DNA from 2 places in the Paraburkholderia sp. AV2 genome. Region 2 is predicted to be linked to the other one. Evidence: predicted binding sites of a transcription regulator. Region 2 holds the regulator's gene; the other holds the start of a gene.

Region 1 (9,676 bases), on a different contig from region 2:
TTGCGCACAGGGCGGTCCTGCGCCGTCGAACGACGTAAGCGGAGTCACGATGTACGGCACCCTCGACGAAGGCATCGTCTTCCGGCATTGAGCGTGGTTTGGCAGGAATTGATGCCATCCTGATGTGACTGCCAGCCGGGGCGATGCGATGATGACTGCATCGCGTCTTCCCGCTTTGCGCCATGTCTCAATCGTCTGCCGCGCGTCACGTCGTTTTCGCCGTCGCCCCCGATCTCGTTCTGCTCGATGCCTGTGGGCCCATTGAGGCGTTCTGGCGCGCCGAGCTCGCGGTGCGCGCTGCCCGGCCCGCGCAGGCGGCTGGCGGCGAGCCCTGTGCGTACCGCGTCACGGTTGCCTCGGTGGCGGGCGGCGTGCTACCGACCTTCGCGGGGCTGCCCGTCGTCACCGAACGGCTCGATGCGCTCGATGCCGCCACCATCGACACGCTGATCGTGCCGGGAACGCCCGTCGACGACGCCACGCCGCTGCAGCCCGAACTCGTCGCCTGGATCGCGGCCCGTGCGCCGCACGCACGGCGCGTGGCCGCGGTGTGCACGGGCGCGTTCTATCTCGCTGCCGCCGGTCTGCTGGATGGCCGCCGCGCGACGACGCATTGGCGCAACGCGGCCCAGCTCAAGCGGCGCTTTCCGCAGGTCGAAGTCGATCCCGATCCGATCTTTTTGTGCGACGCGCGCGATGGCCGCGTGGTCTGGACCTCGGCGGGCGTGACGGCGGGTATCGATCTGTCGCTCGCGCTGATCGAGGAGGACCATGGTCACGCCGTGGCGATGCAGGCCGCGCGCCGGCTCGTGGTGTTCATGAAGCGGCCCGGCGGCCAGGCGCAGTTCAGCGAGGCGCTGGCGGCGCAGTCCATGGCGGGCGGCACGTTCGACGCACTGCACGGCTGGATGGCCGCGAACCTGCATACGGAATTGAGCGTCGAGCGGCTTGCCGAGGCGGCGAGCATGAGCCCGCGCACGTTTGCGCGGCGCTATGCCGAAGAGGTGGGGCGTACGCCGGCGCGCACGGTGTCGGCGATGCGCGTGGAGGCCGCGGCGCACGCGCTCGTGCAATCGCGCCGGCCGCTCAAGCGGATCGCCGCCGACTGCGGCTTCGGCAGCGAGCAGAACCTGCGGCGCGCCTTCGAGCGCAGCTATGGCGTGCTGCCGCTCGAATACCGGGAGCGCTTCGCGGCAGCGTAGGGCGTTGGGGGGAGGCGGGGCTCGGCCAGACGCTGCGCCGGCCCAGATGCAACCGTATAATCGACGCCTTCCCACAAGCAAGCTGCGCAAGCGGCAAACCCCACGAGCGGAGCCCATCATGAGTACGCCTTCCCAGCCGCTGGACCGTTCGGAAACGACGTTCCGCTTTCTGGCCGAGCCGACTTCGGTGAATTTTGGCGGTAAAGTGCACGGCGGTGCGCTGATGAAGTGGATCGACGAGACCGCCTACGCATGCGCGGCCGTCTGGTCGGGCCGCTACTGCGTGACGGTGAGCGTGGGCAACATCCGGTTTCGCCGGCCGATCCTCGTCGGCAACATGGTCGAACTGCGCGCGCGCGTGGTGGCGACGGGCCGCACCTCGATGCACATCCACATCACGGTGCATGCCGGCGACCCGAAGAGCGGCCAGTTGCGCCTCACGACCGATTGCCTGATCGTGTTCGTTGCCGTGGACGAAAACGGCAATCCGATTCCCGTGCCGACGTTCACGCCCGAAACCGAAGAGCAGCAGCGCCTCGCAAAGTACGCGCTCGACGTGAGGCATGCGCTCGACGCGATCGTCGAACTGAAGCCCGAGGAAGTCGCGAAGGGCCAGGTCTGACGCACGACTTTCGTGAACGCAAAGCGGGCGGCGAGGTTTCGAATCCTCGCCGCCCGTTTGCTTTGCGCGAAGGCGAAGCGCCAGCTACTTTTTCGGATTTCCCACCATGTCGGCGGGCTTGACCCACTCGTCGAACTGCGCCTCGGTGACGTGGCCGAGCGCGAGTGCGGCGGCCTTGAGCGTCGTGCCTTCCTTGTGCGCCTTCTTGGCGATCTGCGCGGCTTTGTCGTAGCCGATGTGCGGATTGAGCGCCGTCACGAGCATCAGCGATTCGTTGAGCAAAGTGTCGATGCGCGTGTGGTTCGGCTCGATCCCCACGGCGCAGTGATCGTTGAAGCTGAGCGCGCCGTCCGCGAGCAGGCGGATCGACTGCAGCACGTTGTGCGCGATCATCGGCCGGAACACGTTGAGCTCGAAGTTGCCGCTCGCGCCGCCGAAGTTCACGGCCACGTCGTTGCCGAACACCTGGCAGCAGAGCATCGTCACTGCTTCGGACTGCGTAGGGTTCACCTTGCCGGGCATGATCGAGCTGCCGGGCTCGTTCTCGGGAATCGAGAGTTCGCCGAGGCCGCAGCGCGGGCCGCTCGCGAGCCAGCGAATATCGTTGGCGATCTTCATGAGGCTCGCGGCGACCGTCTTGAGCGCGCCGTGCGCGAACACGAGCGCGTCCGCCGCGGCCATCACCTCGAACTTGTTGGGCGCTGTGACGAAGGGCACGCCCGTGAGCTTGCCGATGGTTTCGGCCACTTTCTGCGCGAACTGCGGATGCGCGTTCAGGCCCGTGCCGACGGCGGTGCCGCCCTGCGCGAGTTCATGGAGATGCGGCAGCGCCGACTCGACATGCCTGATGCCCTGGTCGAGTTGCGCGACATAGCCGGAGAACTCCTGGCCGAGCGTGAGCGGCGTGGCGTCCTGCAGGTGGGTGCGGCCGATCTTGACGATGCCGGCGAAGGCCTTTGCTTTGGCGTCGAGCGTGTCGCGCAGCGTCTTCAGCGCGGGCAGCAGATGCTTGACGATGCCGTAAGCGGCCGCGACGTGCATGGCCGTCGGGAACACGTCGTTCGACGACTGGCCGCGATTGACGTCGTCGTTCGGATGGACGAGGCGTGCCTCGCCGCGCTCGCCGCCCAGGATCTCGCTCGCCCGGTTCGCGATCACCTCGTTGAGGTTCATGTTGGTTTGCGTGCCCGAGCCGGTCTGCCAGACCGCGAGCGGGAACTCGCCGGGATGCTTGCCTTCGATGATCTCGTTGGCAGCCTGCACGATCGCGCGCGCTTTTTTCTCGTCGAGCACGCCGAGGGCGAGGTTGACCTCGGCGGCCGCGCGCTTGATCGTGGCTAGCGCGTTGATCAGCTCGGGCGACTGCTTCTCGGTCGAAATGCGGAAGTTCTGCAGGGAGCGCTGCGTCTGCGCGCCCCAGAGGCGCGCGGCGGGCACGGCGATCTCGCCGAACGTGTCGCGCTCCAGTCTTACGTCTTCGGTCATGGTGCACTCCGGTGAGTGGCGCGACGCCGGCGATGGCTCAGGCGCCGCTTTCGGGTCCGCTTTCGGTCCGCCTGGGTGTCCGGTCGAAGGCGGGAATTTCACAACTGATTGTCGACCGGCAACAGCAAGAATAGCCCGGTCAACAGATTTCGGCAGAAACCGGCGTTCGGATCGACGTTGTACGTGTGGATCATGCCGTCTTCCTCGTCGGTCCACACGAGCGGCCAGGCCGTGGCCGCGCCGTTGGTGCCGGCGGGCGTGGCGAGCGTCACGTGGTAGCTGACCTTGGGCGAGGTCGCGCGCGCGAAATAGCTCGCTACCTCGTGGGCGAGCACCGGGCTGTCGATGGTCAGCGCGAGCTCGGTGTTCAGGCTCGCGGAGCGCGGGTCGAGATTGAGCGAGCCGATCACGACGGTCTCGTCGTCGATGACGTAGGCTTTCGCGTGCAGGCTCGAGCGCGAATGCGAGCCGGCGATGCTGACCGGTCTGCGCGAGGGCACGTCCTCCTTGAACTCGTAGAGTTCCGCGCCGGCGCGCAGGAGCGGCACGCGATAGGGGCTGTAGCCGGCCTGCACGGCGACGGCGTCCGTGGCGGCGAGCGAGTTGGTCAGGAACGCCACGCGCACGCCGCGCGCGGTCAGCTTGCGCACCTCCTCGACTCCCGCGTCGTGCGGCACGAAGTAGGGCGTGAAGGCCTGCACGCTGCTGTGCGCCGTGTGGATGCGGTCGAGGAGCGACTGCATGGCGGCGCCCACTTCGCCGCTCGGAGCGGCCTGCGCGTCGGCGATCTTCTCCGGCGAGTCGGCGACGAACGAGCAGCGCGCCCACTCGAGGTCGAGCTGGTGTTGCGCGATCTGAACGTCGAGCGGCGTGGCGTTGAGCGGCTTCGCGTTATAGGGATCGGCGTTCTCGTGCCAGTGGCGGCGCAATTCGTCGCGCGCGGCGTCGAGCTCGCGCGGATCGAACTGCTGGCGGTTCAGCGCGCTCAAGGGATAGGCGACGCTGCTGTTCCAGTACGCGTCGAAGCTTGCCGAGATCTGCGCCGCGACCGGGCCGGCCGCGAGCACGTCGAGATCGGTGAACTGCAATGTCGGGCTCGCGCTGAAGTACTCGTCGCCCAGGTTGCGGCCGCCCACGATCGCGAGCTGGTTGTCCACGATCATCGCCTTGTTGTGCATGCGGCGCGTGAACTGGTCGAGGTTCGTGAAGAAGTTCGTGGTGCGCGCGAACATGCCTTCGCCCGCGCTGCCATACGGATTGAACACGCGGATCTGGATCATCGGGTGCGTGTTCAGGGCCGCCATCAGACTGTCGATGTCGTGGAAGTTCAGGTCGTCCACGAGCATGCGCACGCGCACGCCGTGGTCGGCCGCATAGAGCGCCGCGCCCAGCAGCAGCTTGCCGGTCGTGTCCTCGTTCGCGATGTAGTACTGCATGTCGAGCGTCTTCGTCGCGGCCCGGGCGAGCGCGATGCGCATCTGCAGGGAGTCCGTGCCGGTGGCGAGGAGGCGAAAGCCCGACTGGCCCGGGTGCGCGGCTTCGGGCGCCGCGAGCGCGGTGCCGAGGGCGGTGGGCGTGGTCTGCGGCAGCGCCTGGGTGGTGTCGCGCGGCAAGGCCGTGGCGGGCGGCCGCGTGGCGCAGGCGGCGACGAGCGTCGCGCAGAGGAGGACAAGAGCGGCGCGCAGGAATCGCGCGAAAGGGCGCGCCGCATTGCGGCGCGTTGGAGCTTGGGTCGGTGCGGGTGGCGCAGTCAAGCGGGGTCTCCCGTGCGGTCGTGGCGCGCTGTCTTCTTTCCTGCGGAGTCGGCCTGATTCTACGGGAGCGTGCTGGCGCGCGTACTGCCGCGCGCCGGCTTGCCGGCCCAGTAGCCCGCGAGCAGCGACCCCGAAAGGTTGTGCCACACCGAGAACAGCGCGCCGGGCAGCGCGGCGAGGGGGGAGAAGTAGAGCTTGCCGAGCGTCGCGGCGAGGCCCGAGTTCTGCATGCCGACCTCGATGGCGAGCGTGCGGCACACGGACTCGTCGAAGCCGAGCAGGCGTCCGCCCCAATAGCCGCCCAGCAGGCCGAGGCCGTTGTGCAGGACCACGCCGAGCGCGACCAGCGGCCCGACCGTCGCGATGCTCGCGTGCGTGCCGCCCACCACAGCGGCGATGATCGCGAGGATCGCGGCCATCGAGACGAGCGGCAGCACCGGCTCGATGCGGCGCACGAGCCCATGGGCGAGACGGTTGACGAGGAGGCCGATCAGGATCGGCAGGCCGACGATTTGCAGGATGCTCAGCAGCATGCCGCGCACGTCGACCGTGATCGAGGCATCGACATAGAGACGCGTGAGGAGCGGAGTGGCGAACACGCCGACGAGCGTGGACAGCGCGCTGATCGTCACTGAAAGCGCGACGTCGCCGCGCGCCAGATAAATCATCACGTTCGAAGCGGTGCCGCTTGCCACGCTGCCCACGAGCACCATGCCGGCCGTGAGGTCGGGCGGCATGTGCAGCGCTTTTGCGATCGCCCATGCGGCGAGCGGCATCACGAGGTAATGCAGGAAGATGCCGGCCAGCACGGGCGCGGGCCGCGTGAACACGCGCTGGAAGTCGGCGAAGGAGAGCGTGACGCCCATCGCGAGCATGATGATCATGAGCAGCGTCGTGACGTGCGGCGCGATTGGCGCGACCGCGCCCGGCACGAAGTACGCGACGAGGGAGACGAGCACGGCCCAGAGCGGGAAGAGTCGGGTGATCGGGGCAAGCATGGCGGGGTGGTCCGGTTTTGGTTTTTTGGGCGTGGCTGCGTTTGTTATCGGCCGATGCGGAGGCGCGCCTCATGGACAACTGGACGGCGACCGTGGCGCGCCCATTTTAACCGGACGCTTAACTGCCCGAGGCGCGTCAGGCCTGGCGGGCTCCGGTGGCCGCGACGATGACGCGCCGCAGGCTCATCCGGTGAAAACGCAGCGTCATCAGCACGGCGACCGTGGCAAGGCCCGCGGCGAGGCCCCACCAGAGCCCGCGCGCGCCCAGCCCGAAGTGGAACGCGAGCGCATAGCCGATCGGAAAGCCGATGCCCCAGTAGCCGAGCGTTGCCGCCATCATCGGAATGCGCGTGTCCTTCAGGCCGCGCAGGCAGCCCGAGCCCACGGTCTGCACGCCGTCGGCGATCTGGAACAGCGCCGCCACGCCGAGCAGCGAGGTCGCGAGCGAGACGGTCGCAGCGTTCGCGGGATCGTCGAGATGCAGGTAGAGCCCGACGATCCAGTGCGGCGCGAACACCATCACGAGCGCCGAGAGCGACATGAAGCCTCCGCCCAGCGCGAGCGCGACGAGGCCGGCATGGCGTGCCGCGCCCGGCTGCCCGGCGCCGGACCAGTAGCCGACGCGCACATTGGCCGCCTGGCCGATTGCGAGCGGCACCATGAACGACACGGAGGCCACGTTCAATGCGATCTGGTGCGCGGCGAGCGGCGTTTCGCCGAGCAGGCCCATCAGCAGGCCGGTGACGAGGAACAGCATCGCCTCGACTGCGTAGGTGATCGCGACGGGCCAGCCGATCGAAACGAGTTCGCCCATCATGGGCCCCGTGGGCCGCCGCGCGGCGACGAAATGCTGATGCGAGGGCCGCAGGTGCAGGAGCGCCATCAGGACGATGGCGGTGAGCCAGATCGTGATGGCGGTCGCCGTTGCCGAGCCGAGGAAGCCGAGGTGCGGCAGTCCCCACGCGCCGTGGATCAGCCCGTAGTTGAGGAAGCCGTTGACGAACACGCACGCGAGCGACACCCACAGGAGGCGCTTCGCGGCGCCGATGGCCGGCAGGAACGAGCGCAGGAGCCCCACGGCGATCAGGCTCGCGGGCGCGCCCCAGCGCAGCACGGCCGCGTAGTCGCCAACGTGCTGCGCGAGGAGCGGCGGTTCGCCAAGTCTGAGCAGGATGGGGCCCGCAAACGAGAGCAGCGCGAACGCGGGCAGCGAGAGCAGCAGCGCGAGCGCGAAGCCGGTCCAGTAGATATGCGGCACGTCCTGATCGTTCTGCGCGCCGCGCGCCTGGGCGACGCTCACGCTTACCGAAGTCAGCACACCCTGCAGCACCGTCACGACGACGAAGAACAGGTTCGCGCCGAGCCCGCCCGCCGCAAGCGCATCCGCGCCGAGCGAGCCGAGCAGCACGGTGTCGGTCACGCTCATGGCCATCTGCGAAAGCTGGGCGATGGCGAGCGGGGCGGCGAGGCGCGCGGTGTCGGCGGCGTGGCGGGAAAGCGTGGGCGGCGCGATGGCGCGCGCGGAGAGCGTCGGTCGGGTCATAAAAGACAAGCGGCGCGAAGAGTCGCGCCGCGCGGCGTTTTAGCGTTTTATCGGGCGTTCTGTCGGAATCGACAGCTTATTGCGGGTTAGCCCTATTGTCGATCACGAAGCCCACTTCTGGTGCATTTTCTTTCATTCCGCTTCGCGGATCGCGATGCGCGTGTCGCCCAGCAGCACGACCTGGCCCGCGCGGACCTTGCAGGTCTTGCGCAGTTCGACCTCTCCGTCCACCTTCACCGCCCCCGAAGCGACGATCTGCTTGGCCGAGCCGCCGCTGTCGGCGAGCCCCGTGATCTTCAGGAGGTTGTGCAGTTCGACGAATTCGCCGGTCAACGTGAAATCGAGATTGGGCATGGCGAGGTCGGCTCGGGGCGCGGGAGGATGCATTCGAAGGGTTCGCATCATACGGCATGCGGAGGATGGGGCCAACGGGAGGCTTTGAGCCTGAATACTGCCAGATCGCATCAGGATCGGTGCTTGCCGGCGTGGGGTGTATGGATATACAGTATGCGTCGCCCCTTGTTTCCAGACGCCCACTGCCGTGTCCAGCGTAGTCGAAAACCCCGCCGCGAGCGATGTCGTTGCCACCGCAGTTTCCACTGAGGTTGCCAACTGGCTCTCGAAGCTCAACGACGCCCAGCGGGCGGCTGTCGAGCATGGCGGCCCGGACGGTTTCGCGCCCGGCGCGACGCTGCCCCCGCCGCTCCTCGTGATTGCCGGCGCGGGGTCGGGCAAGACCAATACGCTCGCGCATCGCGTCGCGCATCTTGTCGTCAACGGCGCCGATCCGCATCGCATCCTGCTTCTCACGTTCTCACGCCGCGCGGCCGAGGAAATGAAACGCCGAGTGGGCCGCATCGCCGCGGGCGTGCCGGGCGCGGCGGCCGCGCTCGCGCAGGGACTCACGTGGGCGGGCACGTTTCACGGCGTCGGCGCGCGCCTGTTGCGCGAATACGCCGAGCAGATCGGCCTTTCGCCGGCCTTCACGATCAACGACCGCGAGGATTCCGCCGACCTGATGAACCTCGTGCGCCACGAGTTGGGTCTCTCGGCGAAAGAGCGGCGCTTTCCGTCGAAGAACACCTGCCTCGCCATCTATTCGCGCGTCGTCAACACCGGCGACACGCTCGTGAACGTGCTGAACCGCTCGTTTTCGTGGTGCCTCGAGTGGGAGCCGCAATTGAAGGCGCTCTTTGCGGCCTACGTCGATGCGAAGCAGAAGCAGAGCGTGCTCGACTACGACGACCTGCTGCTCTACTGGGCGCACATGGCCGCGGAGCCCTCGCTTGCCGCCGATCTGGCGGGCCGCTTCGATCACGTGCTCGTGGACGAGTACCAGGACACCAACCGCCTGCAGGCCGCCATCCTGCTCGCGCTCAAACCCGACGGACGCGGCCTCACGGTGGTCGGCGACGACGCCCAGGCCATCTACTCGTTTCGCGGCGCGACAGTGCGCAACATCCTCGATTTCCCCGCGCAGTTCGATCCGCCCGCGCGCCAGGTCACGCTCGAGCGCAACTATCGCTCGACGCAGCCCATCCTCGCCGCGTCGAATGCCGTGATCGATGCCGCGCGCGAGCGCTTCACGAAGAATCTCTGGAGCGACCGGCCCTCGGCGCAGCGTCCGCGCCTCGTGACGGTCGCCGACGAGGCCACTCAGGCGCGCTACGTCGTCGAACAGATTCTGGAGGCGCGCGAGACGGGCATGAAGCTCAAGCAGCAAGCCGTGCTGTTTCGCGCCGCTCACCACAGCGCGGCGCTCGAAATCGAACTCGCGCGGCGCAACATCCCGTTCGTGAAGTTCGGCGGACTGCGCTTTCTCGATGCCGCGCACGTCAAGGACGTGCTCGCGGTGCTGCGCTGGGCGGAGAATCCGCTCGACCGCGTGGCGGGTTTTCGGGTCGCCCAGTTGTTGCCGGGCGTCGGGCCCGCGACGGCCGCGCGGCTGCTCGACCAGGTCGCGGCCTGCACGGGCGCGTATCGCGCGGCCGAAGCGCTCGCGGCGTTTGCGCCGCCGCCGCGCGCCGCCGAGGACTGGGCCGCTTTCGCCGCGCTGATCGAGGATATCGGCC
Region 2 (9,676 bases):
ATCTGCTTCGACACACCCGACTGCGACGTGTACAGCACGTTCGCCACTTCGGTCAGGTTCATGTTCTGGCGCACCGCTTCGCGCACGAATCGCAACTGCTGAAAATTCATCTCTCGTCTCCGGAAACACCGAAGTAATCAGGTTGATTTGATGTAAGTATCACGCCGCCTGCGCCGCGAACACGCGCAGCCCGCGCGGCACCGCGGTAACGTTGTCGCCCACCGAAAGGGAAAGCATGCGCCATGCCTCGCGGTCGAGCTCGGCTTCGAGCGCACTGCCCGCGCCGCTTTCGAGTTCCACGCGCACCGAGCCGCCCACCGGCACCACGCGGCGCACATCGACGACGATGCCCTCGTGATGATCCGCCTGCCGCGGATACAGCGCGAGATCGTGCGGCCGCACGTAGGCAAGCGCGCGGCCCTCGAAACTGGCCTGCACGGCGATCGGCTGCGCCGCGCCGTCGGCCACGAACCCCCGCGCGTCGACATAACCCGAAAGCCGGTTCGCCGCGCCGAGGAACTCGTAGACGAACGCCGTCTGCGGGCGATCGTAGACGTCCTGCGGGCTGCCCACCTGTTCGACGCGGCCGCGATTGAGCACGACGATGCGGTCGGCCACTTCGAGCGCCTCTTCCTGGTCGTGCGTGACGAAGATCGTGGAGATGTGCAGGTCGTCGTGCAGGCGCCGCAGCCAGCCGCGCAGCTCCTTGCGGACCTTGGCGTCGAGTGCGCCAAACGGCTCGTCGAGCAGCAGCACTTTCGGCTCGACGGCAAGCGCCCGCGCAAGCGCGATGCGTTGACGCTGGCCACCCGAAAGCTCGGAGGGATAGCGCTGCGCGAGCCAGTCGAGTTGCACGAGGCTCAGCAACTCATGCACCTTCTGGCGAATCGCGGCTTCGGCAGGACGCTCGCCGCGCGGCTTCACACGCAGCCCGAACGCCACGTTCTCGAATACCGTCATGTGCCTGAACAGCGCGTAGTGCTGGAACACGAAGCCCACCTGGCGCTCGCGCGCGCCCACCGCGCCCACGTCCTGCCCTTGCAGCACGACCTGCCCCGCATCGGCATATTCGAGGCCGGCGATCACGCGCAACAACGTGGTCTTGCCGCAGCCGGACGGCCCGAGCAGCGCAACGAGCTCGCCCGGAGGAAAGTCGAGCGAGACGTCGTCGAGCGCGGCGAAATCGCCGAAGTGCTTTTGCAGATTACGAACGGTGATACCCATGTTTTACAGATCTCCGTGTTCAAACGCGTGCCGGGCAACGCCGGCGCGTACGGCGTCCTGCGTGCCGGGTTGTAGAGGGACGCCGCCGGCCAGGACGGCCGCCTGCGCCGGCACCGCGCTCTCGTCCCTGAGTTCGGCAGAAAGATGACGCTCCGCGAGCAACTTCAGGCCCAGCGTCACCAGCGCGAGCAGCGCAAGCAGCGACGCCACCGCGAACGCCGCGGCGAAGTTGTATTCGTTGTAGAGGATCTCGACGTGCAGCGGCATCGTGTCGGTCTGCCCGCGGATGTGCCCCGAGACCACCGACACCGCGCCGAACTCGCCCATCGCGCGCGCATTGCAGAGGATCACGCCGTACAGCAGGCCCCAGCGGATGTTGGGCAGCGTCACGCGCCGGAACATCTGCCAGCCCGAAGCGCCGAGCACGCGCGCGGCCTCCTCCTCGTCGTTGCCCTGCGCCTGCATCAGCGGGATCAGTTCGCGCGCAACGAACGGGAACGTCACGAAGATCGTCGCGAGCACGATGCCTGGCACAGCGAAGATGATCTGCACGTCATGGTCTTCGAGCCAGGGGCCGAGCCAGCCCTGCGCGCCGAACAGCAGTACGTAAATGAGGCCCGAGATCACAGGCGAAACCGAGAACGGCAGATCGATCAGCGTCGTGAGGAGCGCCTTGCCGCGAAATTCGAACTTTGCGATCGCCCACGAGGCCGCGAGGCCGAACGCGAGATTCAGCGGCACGGCAATCGCGGCGGTAAGGAGCGTAAGCTTGATCGCCGAGACCGCGTCTGGATCGGCAAGCGATTCGAAGTAGAAACCAATGCCCTTCGACAAGGCCTGACTGAACACCGCAACGAGCGGCACCACGAGAAAGAGCGTGAGAAAGGCGAGCGCGATACCGGTGAGGAGCCAGCGCACCCAGGGCGCCTCCGTCACCGGATCGGGCCGGCGCTGCGCACGCGTTGAGGGTACGGGCGTGCTCATTGCGCACCTCCTGTGACGACGACGCGCGCGAGCTCACCAGTCCCTGGGCCCGCCGACACACCGCGGCTCGTGCACCGCTGCAGATACCACTGCAGCGTATTGACGAAAAGCAGCATGACGAACGAGACGCACAGCATCACGACGGCGAGCGCAGTAGCGCCTGCATAGTCGTACTGTTCGAGCTTCGTGATGATCAGAAGCGATGTGATTTCGGACTTCATCGGCACGTTGCCGGCGATGAAGATGACCGAGCCGTACTCGCCCAGCGCACGCGCGAACGCCAGCGCGAATCCCGTCAGCAGCGCGGGAAGCGCGGCGGGCAGCACGACGCGGCGAAACGTGAGCCAACGCGAGGCACCGAGGCAGGCGGCGGCCTCTTCCTGTTCGCGCTCGAAATCCTCCAGCACGGGCTGCACGGTGCGCACGACGAACGGCAGGCCGATGAACGTCAACGCCACGAGCACGCCGAGCGGCGTGAACGCGACCTTGAGGCCGAGCGGCTCGAGAAATTGCCCGATCCAGCCATTGCCCGCATAGACGGCCGCGAGCGAAATGCCCGCCACGGAGGTGGGCAGTGCAAACGGCAGATCGACGAGCGCATCGACGATGCGCTTGAACGGAAATGGATAGCGCACGAGCACCCACGCGAGCAAAAAACCGAACACCGCGTTGATGAGCGCCCCACCCAGCGCCGAGAGGAACGTGAGCCGGTACGACGCGATCACGCGCGGCGACGCCACGGCGCGCACGAACTGCCCCCAGTCGAGCGTCGCGGTCTTGAGGAAAGTGGACGCAAGCGGGATCAGCACCACGAGACTCAGGTAAGCCACCGTAATGCCGAGCGTAAGGCCGAATCCCGGCAGCGCACTCGGCTTGCGTAATCGAAACGTCGTCATGCTCGTGGCTCTTTCAGATTGCTGCGGCGCCATGCGCCAAAAAGCGCGCCTTCGAGGCGTGCTCGTCGATGACCGCAAAATGCGGCCGCGGCGTTTGCATCACGGCCACATCACTGCGGCGCGTAGATCGAATCGAACACGCCGCCGTCCGCGAAATGGGTCTTCTGCGCATTCGCCCAGCCGCCGAAGGTGTCTTCGACCGTGTACAGCTTCAGCTTCGGAAACTTCGCCGTGAGATTCGCCGGCACCTTGTCCGAACGCGGGCGGTAGAAGTTCTTCGCCGCAATTTCCTGGCCCTCCTCCGAATAGAGGAACTGCAGATAGGCCTCGGCCACCTTGCGCGTGCCGTGCTTGTCCACCACCTTGTCGACCACGGCAACGGGCGGCTCGGCCAGAATGCTTGCCGACGGCACCACGATCTCGAACTTGTCGGGCCCGAACTCCTTGAGCGAAAGAAACGCTTCGTTCTCCCATGCAATCAGCACATCGCCAATGCCGCGCTGCACGAAGCTCGTCGTCGCGCCGCGCGCGCCCGAGTCGAGCACGCCCGCATTCTTGTAGAGCTTCGTGACGAACGCCTTCGCCGTCGCCTCATTGCCGCCCGGCTGGTGCAGCGCATACGCCCAGGCGGCGAGATAGTTCCATCGCGCGCCGCCCGAAGTCTTCGGATTCGGCGTAACAATCGAAACACCCGGCTTCACGAGGTCGCCCCAGTCCTTGATGTGCCTGGGATTGCCCTTGCGCACGAGGAACACGATGGTGGAGGTATACGGCGAGGCGTTGTCGGGCAGGCGCTTTTGCCAGTCGGCGGCGACGAGGCCCTTCTTCGCAAGGGCGTCGATGTCGTAAGCGAGCGCGAGCGTGACGACGTCGGCCTGCAGCCCGTCGAGCACCGAGCGCGCCTGCGCGCCGGAGCCGCCGTGCGACTGCCTGATCGTGACCGTCTCGCCGGTCTTCGCCTTCCATTCCTTGATGAAGGCGCTATTGATGTCCTGGTAGAGCTCGCGTGTCGGGTCGTAGGAAACGTTCAGGAGCGAAGTCTCCGCGTGGGCAACCGGCATCAGCATAGCCATGCCGACCAGCGGCACCGCACCGATCAGGAGTCTTGCAGCCAGCGTCCTGAACCAGCCATTTTTTCCCGCGTTCCCCGTATTCCCACTACGCATCCGCTTTCTCCGTGTTGTCGTGCGTGATTGCAGCTAACGATGCAGCGGAGTCTAACAATTTGCTTAAATGAGTAAAAATGATGTTTTCTTATTCTTTCATATCCAATTGTGCTAAGGAAAGCTGACCGGACCTCATAACGCTGCTGTCGTCCTGGCAGATGCGGGATTTGCACGTTCCGGCGCCGGCCGAACGAAGAACTTCAAGTAACACTTGAAAAGCGTCGAATACTGTATAAAAATACAGTCACCTGTCTATCCATACAGTGGCGCCATGACCAAACTCACCGCACGACAGCAGCAGGTTTTCGATCTGATCCGGCGCGCGATCGAGCGCACGGGCTTCCCGCCCACCCGCGCCGAAATCGCGGCCGAACTCGGCTTCAGCTCCGCGAACTCCGCCGAGGAGCATCTGCGCGCGCTGGCGCGCAAGGGCGTGATCGAACTGGCCGCCGGCGCGTCGCGCGGTATCCGTCTCATGCCGGGTCCGGACGACCTCCCGCACCAGTTCACGCTGCCGCACGCCAGCATCATGCAGCTTTCGCTGCCGCTCGTCGGCCGCGTGGCAGCCGGCAGCCCGATCCTCGCGCAGGAGCACATCTCGCAGCACTACGCGTGCGACCCCGCGCTCTTCTCGAGCAAGCCCGACTACCTCCTGAAGGTGCGCGGCCTGTCGATGCGCGACGCCGGCATCCTCGACGGCGACCTGCTCGCGGTGCAAAAGAAAAGCGAAGCGAAAGACGGCCAGATCATCGTGGCGCGCCTTGGCGACGACGTCACCGTCAAACGCCTGAAGCGCCGGCCGAACGGCCTCGAACTGATTGCCGAAAACCCCGACTACGAGAACATCTTCGTCGAGGCCAGCAGCGCCGAATTTGCGCTGGAAGGCATCGCAGTCGGGCTGATCCGCCCCACCGAATTCTGATAATCCGAACACTGTCTGGAGGGAGTTATGGAACGTCTTGCCCGTCTGCTGCCCTTTCGTCAATTTGGCCGCCTGCGCCATCTGCGCGGCCTCGCCGACTGCGCCGCGCGCAATGCGCGCGCAACGGCCGCCGCCTTGTCCGGTTCGCTCTTCGAGGCAGCGGATTATGAGTCCGCCGCCGGTGCGGCCGCGACTCCGGTCGACCTTCCATCGTTGCCATCCGCACAGCCCGCATTCGCGCGCGTTTCGCTCAACAGCGGCCTGAATCACGCCGAGCCGGATCGCCGCGCGCCGGTGCGCGTCTATCACGGCCCCTCGCGGCTGATCATGGTGGGAACCATGGATGCGGTGTGCCGCATGATCGACCGCTGCATCGCCGAACAGGCCGACCCGGCGGCGCTCGCCCGGTAACACAGGGCGCGTGAAGGCGGTGGGGGAAGGTCCGGCAAGAAGCTTCGGGATCGTTTCGGCGCCGGCGCGGTCAACAGGACGTGTCCCATCACTCCCGACCTGAATGATGACCGAATCCGCTTCGAACAAACGCTGGATCAAACCCGTCGCCGTCGTGCTCGTCGCGCTGGCGCTCGTCGCCGCGCTGGGCTACGGCTATGCGTCGCCCTATGTCGCGCTGGATCGGCTGAAGGCCGCCGCCGATGCGCGCGATGCGGCCACGCTCAGCGAATATGTCGACTACCCGGCTTTGCGCGCGAGTTTGAAGCAGCAGGTTGGCAAACTGCTTCAGCGGCGCATCGCGGCGCAGCACAGCAGTAACCCGTTGCTGCTGTTCGGCGCCGTGATTGGCGCGGCCCTCATCGGCCCGCTCGTGGACGCGTATGCGACACCGGACGGCGTCGCCGCGCTGCTCAATGGCATGCCGCCCACCGGAAAGCCGGGCGAGCAGCCGCCCCAGGCAGGCAATCCCGCTGCGGCACCGGCTCCTGCGCCCGCCAATCCGCCCGCCCCGACGCCTCCGGCCGCCCCGGCTGAAAACGCGCAGCCGGCGCCACGGCCTCAGACCACGGCCGGCTACCGCAGCCTCGATGAATTCGTCGTGACCTGGCAGCGCAGCGCGAGCGGCGAGCGTTACGCCGCCGTCCTGCAACGCCATGGCCTGTTTTCGTGGAAGCTCGCGGCGGTCGAATTGAACGACCCGGCCGATACGAACAGCGACCAATAGCGGCGAATCGCACCGCTATTGGCGGCACTCAGGCGGCACTCAAGCCGCCTCCTGCGCCTGCTGCTTTTGCTCCGCAGCCGAAGAACACGCTACGAGGATGCTGCACGACACGCGGTCGAGCAGCAGCGTATTGCCCGCCCCCATCCACCAGCGCGAGAGACCGGTGCGGCAGCGGTGCCCCACCACCACCAGATCGACGTGCAGTTCGTTGGCCAGATTCGCGATCTCGTCGATAGGATGGCCGAAGGCGAAGTGACCCTGCGCATGCACGCCGCGCTCGGTCAGCCACTCCACACCCTCCTGAAGAATCTCGCGCGCCGTCTCTTCGAAGCGGCCGCAGGCCACGTCGGTCAGGAGGCCGGCGCTCTGCGCGATCGTCGAACGCATGTCGACCACCGAAAGCAGATGCGTTTCCGCCCGCAGGTCCAGCGCAAGATCCGCGCCGCAGCGCAGTGCCTTGCGGCCTTCGCGCGAGCCGTCGTAACAAAGCAGAATCTTTTTGTAGCTCGCCATGATGTTTCTCCCCCGCCCACGCGAATCGCAGGCTGTGCAATTTCATGATGGTGCGCCGCAATTCCACATGCAAGGGCTGGAAAACGCCAGGTCCGGCCGTGTTGCGCCCGATCCGGAATCCTGCGGGGCGGACTTACGTCGTTGCTGCGTCAAAGCTTGTCGTGGCAGGTTTTGCCGTCGGCCGGAGGCACAGGATTGCTCTAGAATAGGCCCCCTCATGGTGCATCGCGCGTGCACCGCTTCCGTCGAACTCATCGTTCATTACGGCCTATGTCCGCACCCGCCATCGAATTCGAGCAGGTCATCAAACACTATGGAGACAGGGCGGTCGTCAATGGCCTGTCCTTCGAGGTCCGGCCCGGCGAATGCTTCGGGCTTCTCGGACCCAACGGCGCGGGCAAGACCACGACGCTGCGCATGCTGCTTGGCATCGTCGCACCCGATGCGGGCCGCATCAGCCTTTGCGGCGAGCCGGTGCCCGCGCGGGCGCGCCATGCCCGCGCGCGCGTAGGCGTCGTGCCGCAGTTCGACAATCTCGATCCGGACTTCACGGTCCGCGAGAACCTGCTCGTATTCGGCCGCTATTTCGGCCTGTCCGCCAGCGAGGCGCGTGCGCTCGTCGCGCCTTTGCTCGAATTCGCGCGGCTCGAGAGCAAGGCCGATGCACGCGTGAGCGAGCTCTCGGGCGGCATGCGCCGGCGCCTCACGCTTGCGCGCGCGCTCGTCAACGACCCCGATGTGCTGGTGCTCGACGAACCGACCACCGGGCTCGATCCGCAGGCGCGCCACCTCATCTGGGAGCGGCTGCGCTCGCTGCTTGCGCGCGGCAAGACCATCCTGCTCACCACGCATTTCATGGAGGAGGCCGAACGACTTTGCAAACGCGTATGCGTGATCGAGGAAGGCCGCAAGATCGCGGAGGGTGCGCCGAACGCGCTGATCGAATCCGAGATTGGTTACGACGTGATCGAAGTGTACGGCCCCGACCCAGTCGCGCTGCGCGATGAACTGGCGCCCTTCGCGATACGCACGGAAATCAGCGGCGAAACGCTCTTCTGCTATGTCGACGATCCGCAGCCCGTGCACCAGCATCTGCGCCAGCGCGCCGACCTGCGCTATCTGCACCGGCCCGCGAATCTGGAAGACGTGTTCCTGCGGCTCACGGGCCGCGAGATGCAGGATTAAACCCAGCAGGATTAAACCCGGCAGGATCAAGACTGGCAGGACAGAACGCGCATGAACCGGCACGACGACACCCGCGAGGCCTCATCCCTCCCCCCTATGCAAGCACGCACCGAAGACCGCGCGCCAGCGCACCCCGCCAGCCACCCGCAACGCGAGCCGCGCGCCGCGCTGCCCTCCAGCACGACGCACTGGGTCGCCGTCTGGCGCCGCAACTATCTCGTGTGGCGCAAGCTCGCGCTCGCCTCGATGTTCGGCAATCTCGCCGACCCGATGATCTATCTGTTCGGTCTCGGCTTCGGGCTAGGCCTGATGGTCGGCCACGTGGACGGCGTCTCCTATATCGCCTTCCTCGCGGCGGGCACGGTGTCGTCGTCGGTGATGATGTCGGCAAGCTTCGAGTCGATGTACTCGGGCTTCTCGCGCATGCACGTGCAGCGTACGTGGGAAGCCATCATGCACACGCCGCTCTCGCTCGGCGACATCGTGCTGGGCGAGATCGTCTGGGCCGCGAGCAAGTCGATGCTGTCGGGCGCCGCCATCATGCTCGTGGCGGGCGTGCTCGGCTACGCGAGCTTTCCGTCGATGCTGCTTGCGCTACCCGTGATCGCACTCGCCGGGCTCGCATTCGCGAGCTGCGCGATGATCGTGACAGCGCTTGCGCCGTCGTACGACTTCTTCATGTTCTACCAGACGCTCGTGCTCACGCCCATGCTGCTGCTTTCGGGCGTGTTCTTTCCGATCACGCAGCTGCCGTCGGCCGCGCAACACATCACGCTGATGCTGCCGCTCGCGCATGCCGTCGAACTGATCCGTCCAGCCATGCTGGGGCGCCCCGTTGAGAACGCGGCAACGCATGTGTTCGTGCTGGCCGTGTACGTGCTGGTGCCGTTCGCAATCGCGACCGTGCTGTTCCGCAGGCGGATGATGCGCTGAAAGCGCGCGCGGCCGCGATATGCGCCGCCTCGCGCCGACAAGGCGTGACGACGGATCAATCCTCGTCGTCGCCCCAGGGAATATCGACGTCCGAAATAAAGGCCACCGTCGCGAACGGGCCGCCTTCCTCGCGGCCGAGCTTGCCGTCGGCGCGATGCCATTCAATGCGGAAGGTGGTTGCCGGCGTTTGCGCGAGTAGCCGCACGATGCGGATCTCCTCGGGGTCGGAGTCCTCCACCGGACCGTCGAGCGAGACCAGCAACTGCTGCGGCCATACACCGTCGGCGGGATCGTAGATACGGTCGCCGTCGGGAATCGCGACGTGCGCCTCGACGCCTATCGTCGCCGAGGCCTCCACGACCATTTTTCCGAGCGCGCGCAGCACGGCCGTCGCGCGTGCCGAATTGGCCTGGCGAATGGCGAGGTCGCCGCGTGTGAGCGCCTGTTCGAGTTTCGGATTCGTTTTCTGCTGTGCCATGCTCATTCCCGGGCTGAAGCCCCTTTCTCCTGTCCCACGCAAAACCGTCGAACGGCTTGCCCATGGCTTGCCGCCCGCCCCGCTTATGCATGACATCAATGCCTGATTCCCTTCGCACTCCATCGTAGCATCGCGAACGAGGGCCGCACCAAAGCGCCGTGCGGACGCGCCACCCCCGCCCCGCCACACGCCGCTAGA

What was found. Region 2 encodes LexA, which represses DNA repair genes until DNA is damaged. Its sites were predicted from a motif close to ACTGTATNNNNATACAGT; they were not measured.
Region 1: the regulator LexA is predicted to act here: its motif matches at 8,094-8,111, upstream of V8683_RS27920 (ATP-dependent helicase).

What each region holds. Positions count from the first base shown of each region.
Region 1 is NZ_JBANLK010000061.1:15,608-25,283, reverse strand. Features, by position in the region: gene V8683_RS27960 (hypothetical protein) at 1-91, shown strand, start outside; gene V8683_RS27955 (GlxA family transcriptional regulator) at 183-1,202, shown strand; gene V8683_RS27950 (acyl-CoA thioesterase) at 1,321-1,824, shown strand; gene fumC (class II fumarate hydratase) at 1,909-3,309, opposite strand; gene V8683_RS27940 (phospholipase D family protein) at 3,408-5,063, opposite strand; gene panS (ketopantoate/pantoate/pantothenate transporter PanS) at 5,123-6,061, opposite strand; gene V8683_RS27930 (MATE family efflux transporter) at 6,198-7,604, opposite strand; gene V8683_RS27925 (RNA-binding S4 domain-containing protein) at 7,737-7,958, opposite strand; gene V8683_RS27920 (ATP-dependent helicase) at 8,146-9,676, shown strand, end outside.
Region 2 is NZ_JBANLK010000002.1:167,818-177,493, reverse strand. Features, by position in the region: gene V8683_RS02585 (CysB family HTH-type transcriptional regulator) at 1-110, opposite strand, end outside; gene V8683_RS02580 (sulfate/molybdate ABC transporter ATP-binding protein) at 160-1,224, opposite strand; gene cysW (sulfate ABC transporter permease subunit CysW) at 1,228-2,208, opposite strand; gene cysT (sulfate ABC transporter permease subunit CysT) at 2,205-3,104, opposite strand; gene V8683_RS02565 (sulfate ABC transporter substrate-binding protein) at 3,215-4,270, opposite strand; gene lexA (transcriptional repressor LexA) at 4,542-5,192, shown strand; gene V8683_RS02555 (hypothetical protein) at 5,220-5,603, shown strand; gene V8683_RS02550 (DUF2939 domain-containing protein) at 5,710-6,369, shown strand; gene V8683_RS02545 (universal stress protein) at 6,409-6,882, opposite strand; gene nodI (nodulation factor ABC transporter ATP-binding protein NodI) at 7,153-8,067, shown strand; gene V8683_RS02535 (ABC transporter permease) at 8,164-9,000, shown strand; gene V8683_RS02530 (hypothetical protein) at 9,056-9,478, opposite strand; gene V8683_RS02525 (permease) at 9,672-9,676, opposite strand, start outside.